DNA from 3 places in the Bacillus siamensis genome. Region 3 is predicted to be linked to each of the others. Evidence: predicted binding sites of a transcription regulator. Region 3 holds the regulator's gene; each other region holds the start of a gene.
The links. Region 3 encodes LexA, which represses DNA repair genes until DNA is damaged. Its sites were predicted from a motif close to CGAACATATGTTCG; they were not measured.
Positions count from the first base shown of each region.

Region 1: the regulator LexA is predicted to act here: its motif matches at 1,123-1,136, upstream of ruvA (Holliday junction branch migration protein RuvA).
Region 2: the regulator LexA is predicted to act here: its motif matches at 1,221-1,234, upstream of recA (recombinase RecA).

Region 1 covers NZ_CP155579.1:2,597,313-2,599,581, reverse strand. The annotation lists gene ABDB98_RS12685 (YhcN/YlaJ family sporulation lipoprotein) at 1-179, shown strand, start outside; gene ABDB98_RS12680 (hypothetical protein) at 304-423, shown strand; gene ABDB98_RS12675 (BofC C-terminal domain-containing protein) at 590-1,066, shown strand; gene ruvA (Holliday junction branch migration protein RuvA) at 1,201-1,806, shown strand; gene ruvB (Holliday junction branch migration DNA helicase RuvB) at 1,817-2,269, shown strand, end outside.
Region 2 covers NZ_CP155579.1:1,699,260-1,701,528, forward strand. The annotation lists gene ABDB98_RS08690 (competence/damage-inducible protein A) at 1-1,135, shown strand, start outside; gene recA (recombinase RecA) at 1,307-2,269, shown strand, end outside.
Region 3 covers NZ_CP155579.1:1,850,954-1,853,222, reverse strand. The annotation lists gene ABDB98_RS09180 (YneB family resolvase-like protein) at 1-418, opposite strand, end outside; gene yneA (cell division suppressor protein YneA) at 434-745, opposite strand; gene lexA (transcriptional repressor LexA) at 898-1,518, shown strand; gene ABDB98_RS09165 (hypothetical protein) at 1,569-1,745, shown strand; gene ABDB98_RS09160 (hypothetical protein) at 1,858-2,269, opposite strand, start outside.

The DNA.
Region 1 (2,269 bases), 750 kb from region 3:
TCGTCGTGACTGACACAAGAGTCGTCATTGCTGTCAGAACAAATCATCCTTTTACGAAAAATGATGATCAACATGTCAAACATGCAGCCAAAAAATTCGCGGACGGCCGCGCAATTCAAGTATTTACTGATAACGCCACTTTTACAAAGCTTCAAGACATGAACAAAAACAGCCGTTAGACGGGACTGCCGGATGATTTCATCCGGCAGTATTTTTTTCATCATTTCTTTACATAGTCTTAAAACGCTCTTTATATTGCGCTGTTAACATAAAAGCTAAATAAAACGTAACGGAGGAGCCGGGATGAAAAAAACGGAGCGCGACAAAAGCCGCGGGACAAAAACTGTGTATTTGACCGTAAGAGGATATCGACTCAAACTGACGCCCGGACAGATGAAACTGATATCAGCCGGCCGGGCATAATAAAGCGGGGCAGCCTTTATTAGAGGGCTGCTTTTTTTTTCGGCGAAGCAGTCAAAAGAAAGAAAACGGTTAAGCACCGGTATCTTTGGTCAAACTAGCATCAAGAGTTTGATTGAATAAAGAGGTGTTATTGGTGAAACGAATTTGCGGTGGGCGTCTTTTATTTATGTTTATCTTATCAGCTGCAGTCCTGATTTGCGGAGGAAACGATGCATACGGGGCAGAGGTCGAGCATTACGGGCCGCTTCGGGTGCACGTCCAGCTGGAAAAGGTCTATCTTGACGGTGATGTCGGCATCGAACATACGGATGAAACCGTTTTGGCGATGGAAGACTTTTGGGCCGCATACGCCGGCTGGACGCTCGTTGAGCAGAAAAAAGGCTTCGTTCTTTTCCGTAAGCATGTTGATGATATTTCTCCGCTCAGTAAGGTAAACGGTTATATCGGTGTCACGGACGGAGGGGTGATTTCCACTTTTCACGGCCGTCCCGGATCGCTGTCGGAGCCGATCCAGTCTTTCTTCCAAATTGATTTAGAGCGGTTGGAAAGCCGATTGCAAAAGCATTTGGAACACGGCATACCGTACAGGACAAAAGCGGAGTTTGAGAGCGTGATCGATCATATTAAGACTTACAGCGGCTGACTTTGACGCAAGACATGTGACACATGTCTTTTTTTTCTGAACGGAAGGTGTCAAAGCGAACATACGTTAACTTTTCTATAAGACTTTGGCTGTTTTTGTGTTACAATGATAAGCAGTCAAAGAGGTGAATAGGTGTGATTGAATTCGTGAAGGGGACGATTGATTACGTATCTCCCCAATACATCGTGATTGAAAACGGCGGAATCGGCTATCAGGTCTTCACCCCGAATCCGTTTATTTATAAGGTAAGCAATCAAGAGACCATTTTTACGTATCATCATATAAAAGAAGACGCCTTTTCTCTGTACGGCTTTTCAACCAGGGAAGAAAAAGCGCTTTTCACAAAGCTGCTGAACGTCACCGGCATCGGGCCGAAAGGGGCGCTCGCCATTCTCGGTTCCGGTGATCCGGGAGCCGTCATCGAAGCGATTGAACAGGAAGATGAAGCCTTTTTAGTGAAATTTCCGGGTGTGGGCAAAAAGACGGCGCGGCAGATTATTCTTGATTTAAAAGGCAAACTGGCCGATGTCGTGCCTGAAATGATTGACAATCTGTTCAATCATGAAGCGCGCATTGAAAAACAAGAGGCTGAAACGGCGCTTGACGAGGCGCTTGAAGCGCTCAGGGTTCTCGGCTACGCCGAAAAAGAAATTAAAAAAGTGCTTCCTCACTTAAAAGAGGAAACGGCGCTTTCAACAGATCAATATGTGAAAAAAGCATTGCAAAAATTATTAAAGTAAGGTGATGTTCATGGATGAACGGCTCGTTTCAAGTGAAGCAGACAGCCATGAATCAATAATCGAGCAAAGCCTCAGGCCGCAGAATCTCGCCCAGTACATCGGCCAAAAGAAGGTGAAAGAAAATCTGCGCGTGTTTATCGATGCGGCGAAAATGAGGCAGGAAACGCTTGACCACGTTCTTTTATACGGGCCTCCGGGTCTCGGAAAAACAACGCTTGCGTCGATCGTGGCCAATGAGATGGGTGTAGAGATGCGGACGACGTCAGGGCCGGCCATTGAAAGGCCGGGAGACCTGGCAGCCATTCTGACGGCGCTTGAACCCGGAGATGTGCTGTTTATAGACGAAATTCACAGGCTGAACCGTTCAATTGAAGAAGTGCTGTACCCGGCGATGGAGGATTTCTGCCTTGATATCGTCATTGGTAAAGGCCCGTCCGCCCGCTCCGTCCGTCTTGACCTTCCG
Region 2 (2,269 bases), 150 kb from region 3:
CGTGTTTTACCACACCGCTGTCGGTGACAATCCGGAGCGGCTTAAGCAAGTCATCCGCACTGCCGAAGAGCGCTCGGACCTGATTATTTTTTCAGGCGGCCTCGGACCGACCAAGGACGATTTAACAAAAGAAACCATTGCAAACACAATGGGACGCCCGCTCGTTCTGAATGACGAAGCGTTCCGGTCGATTGAAGAGTATTTCGCGAAAACAAAACGGACCATGTCGCCGAATAACCGCAAACAGGCGCTCGTTATTGAGGGCTCGGACGTTTTGGCGAATCATTTCGGCATGGCGCCGGGAATGCTTGCAGAGCACGGATCAAGGCTTTATATGCTGCTTCCCGGACCGCCGAGCGAGCTGCGTCCGATGTTTGAAAATGAAGCGAAGCCGCTGCTTCTTAAAAAGCTTGGTTCAAATGAGAAAATCGTTTCAACCGTGCTGCGGTTTTTCGGAATCGGTGAATCTCAGCTTGAAGCTGATTTAGAAGATATCATTGACGCGCAGACGAATCCGACGATTGCGCCGCTTGCTGCTGACGGCGAGGTCACGCTGCGTTTAACGGCGAAACATGCCGATGAAAAAGAAACAGAACGGCTTTTAAAAGAAACGGAAGCCGCCATTTTAGAACGGGTCGGTGAATTTTTCTACGGATATGATGATACGTCCCTGGTGAAGGAGCTTTCAAAAGCATGCAGACAGAACGGAATCACGATTTCCTCTGCCGAAAGCTTTACAGGCGGACTGTTTTCAGAGTGGGTGACTGATTTGAGCGGCGCGTCTCAACTTTTTGCAGGAGGCGTTGTCTGCTATTCCGACAGTGTGAAACAGCATGTGCTCGGCGTGAAAGCTGAGACGCTCGCAGATAGCGGAGCGGTCAGCAAAGAGTGCGCGCGCGAGCTTGCCGCCGGTGTCAGAAAGCTGACCGGAAGCGATATCGGTATCAGCTTTACAGGAGTTGCGGGTCCGGATCCGCAGGAAGGGCATGCCCCGGGCCGCGTCTTTATCGGCATTTCCGCGGAAGGAAAAGAAGAGGTGCATGAATTTAACTTTGCCGGATCAAGAACCGGCATCAGAAAGCGTGCCGCTAAATACGGCTGCCATCTCATTTTAAAAATGCTGGATCAAAAATAAAGTTTTAAAAGGGCGTTTTCTCTGATTTTTAATTTTTACGAAGGGAATTATGTTCTTTTGAAGAAAAGCGAACGCGGAAAAAATCCGAATATGCGTTCGCTTTTTTCTTGGCAAATGTCAGTAAACAAGGTATAGTATATGTAGTGGCAAGATAAAGGAGGAAAAAAATAAATGAGTGATCGTCAGGCAGCCTTAGATATGGCTCTTAAGCAAATAGAAAAACAATTCGGCAAAGGTTCCATCATGAAGCTCGGGGAAAAAACGGATACAAGAATTTCAACGGTGCCGAGCGGCTCCCTTGCACTTGATACCGCTCTTGGAATAGGCGGATACCCACGCGGACGGATTATTGAAGTGTACGGACCTGAAAGCTCAGGTAAAACGACCGTAGCGCTTCACGCCATCGCTGAGGTTCAGGAAAAAGGCGGACAGGCAGCATTTATTGATGCTGAGCATGCCCTTGATCCTGTTTATGCGCAAAAGCTCGGTGTCAATATCGAAGAGCTGCTTCTGTCTCAGCCGGATACGGGAGAGCAGGCGCTGGAGATTGCTGAAGCGCTGGTGCGAAGCGGAGCTGTTGATATCGTAGTCGTTGACTCTGTTGCGGCGCTTGTTCCAAAAGCTGAAATTGAAGGTGACATGGGTGACTCACACGTCGGTTTACAGGCGCGTCTCATGTCTCAGGCGCTCCGTAAGCTTTCCGGGGCCATCAATAAATCTAAAACAATCGCAATCTTTATTAACCAGATTCGTGAAAAAGTCGGCGTTATGTTCGGAAATCCGGAGACGACACCGGGCGGACGCGCGCTGAAATTCTATTCTTCCGTGCGTCTTGAAGTGCGCCGTGCCGAGCAATTAAAGCAGGGCAACGACGTGATGGGGAATAAAACGAGAATTAAAGTCGTAAAAAACAAAGTCGCTCCTCCGTTCCGTACGGCTGAAGTGGACATCATGTACGGTGAAGGAATCTCCAAAGAAGGGGAAATCATCGACCTTGGAACTGAACTTGATATCGTGCAAAAAAGCGGCTCGTGGTATTCTTATGAAGAAGAACGCCTCGGACAGGGCCGTGAAAATGCCAAGCAGTTCTTAAAAGAAAATAAAGACATCATGCTGATGATTCAAGAACAAATC
Region 3 (2,269 bases):
TTCCCCGCCGGATTTTCATATTGTGAATTTTCCTTTGATATTCCTCAACAATACTGACGATTTCGAGTACCATCGTATCAGCTTCGGAAAGCTCCAGCTCGCCTTTATGAGCCGTCGTATATATTTTTACGTTCTCCCTGTAAATACAATGCAAAAGCGCGATCTTGGCGTTTCCTCTTCCCAGTCTTGTTTCATCCTGCACCAATATCGCGTCAATATGTGACTTTTTAATTTCATCAAGCATTTCAAATACTCCGTCGCGGTCCATTTCGTAACCGCTGGCTTTCTCTGAAATGACTTTTACGACTTCCATGCCGTTTGCCGCAGCGATCTCACTGAGCTCCTCTTCCTGTCTTTTTAAAGACGTCTGCTGCTGTTCTTTGTTTGTGCTTACCCGGGCATAAATGAGCGCCTTCATTTCTCTCTTTCCTCTCTAATTGACAATGGCCAGCTGATATACGGCCGGATGCTCCTTCTTAACCGGAAGAATAAGTTCGTCTCCGGGCTTTATATCAGCAGTTTGGAGATGATTATTCTCCGTCACCCACTCAATGAAATCTTCTTTGTTAATATTTTTCTTCTTTGCTACTTGATCCGCAAGTGACCACAGAGTATCTCCGTCCTGAACCTTTATTTTAACATATTGGCTGAACGCCTGATCATTTCCCGTACATGAAACAAGTAAAATAACGGCACTTAAAATCGCAGTAAACAGTCCGACAAATATGATAGATTCCTTCGCCATTTAAACAACCTCCAGAATGTTTGTTCGCTTTTTATACCTTTCAGTATATACGAACAAATGTTTCTGTCAATCGTTTTTTTCGAACCTATGTTTGTACTGTCAGGAAAATCATGCTATAATCTACTTAAAATCGACGTTTTGAGGTGCGAAATATGACGAAGCTATCAAAAAGGCAGCTTGATATCCTGCGTTTTATTAAAGAAGAGGTAAAAACGAAAGGATATCCGCCTTCTGTAAGAGAGATAGGAGAAGCAGTAGGACTGGCTTCCAGTTCAACCGTGCACGGACATTTGGCGCGGCTGGAGACAAAAGGCCTGATCAGACGGGACCCTACTAAACCGAGAGCGATTGAGGTATTGGATGAAGAAGAAGTCCAAATTCCGAAAAGCCAGGTTGTCAATGTCCCGGTCATCGGAAAAGTGACGGCAGGTATCCCGATTACAGCTGTTGAAAATATCGACGAGTATTTTCCACTTCCTGACCGGATGGTTCCTCCGGGAGAACACGTATTCATGTTAGAAATCATGGGAGAAAGTATGATTGACGCCGGCATTTTTGACAAAGATTACGTCATTGTCAAACAGCAGAACACGGCCAATAACGGGGAAATCGTGGTGGCTATGACCGAAGATGATGAAGCCACGGTCAAGCGCTTCTATAAAGAAGACAATTATGTGCGGCTGCAGCCGGAAAATCCGACGATGGAACCGATTATCCTGCAAAACGTAAGTATTTTAGGGAAAGTGATCGGCGTATTCAGAGCCGTTCATTAATTCTATTAAACTTTATTTATCGTAAAGCCCCTTTCAGAGGGGTTTTTCTTTTGCATAAAAAAGAGCAGATTCGCCCTGGCTTAAGAAACGAACCTGCTAAGGAGGAAAAACTTACATCTTTATTATCCGGCATCTCACTTTTGAAGTCAATAAATAATGTTTCTCTAAGGAAACTTTTTATCCGTTTTTCAACTTTTGTATTTGTGCGGGCTGATTTTGATATATAACTATCTTTACTTGGAGCGGACGGATTACATTTTATTCATGAATATTTAGTGCATAGTACAATAAGTTTTGACGAGATGTAAAAAAACCCGCTGCCTTTGCGGGTATCTATTTTCAATCAAAATGATAATATTCCACGCCGTATAACCCTTTAATATGGACAGGTTCACAGTCGTTTGAAGAGCTTTCAATCAGAATCCTGTATTTATGATGCGGATCAATTGATTTTTTGTCCTGGGCACTTAGGTTTAACCAGCTGCCGCTGTAGCTTTTAGAACTTAATGTATAAAAGTTTCCGTTCAGTGCCATCCGTTGGAGTTTCACGTTTAAATTGCATGAAGAATTGTTTACAATGGTGAACTTGTATCCTAATAGGTAATCATCAGCTGATACAGCCCCCGGATTTTCAATAAAAAACTCTTTTACATCTCCCTCCATAATGAAGCTTGTTTTTGATCCGAATCCAGTGGTAGCCGCTTCAGCTGAGTGTACTCCGCAAAAACATAATAAAAAAACAGCAATACAT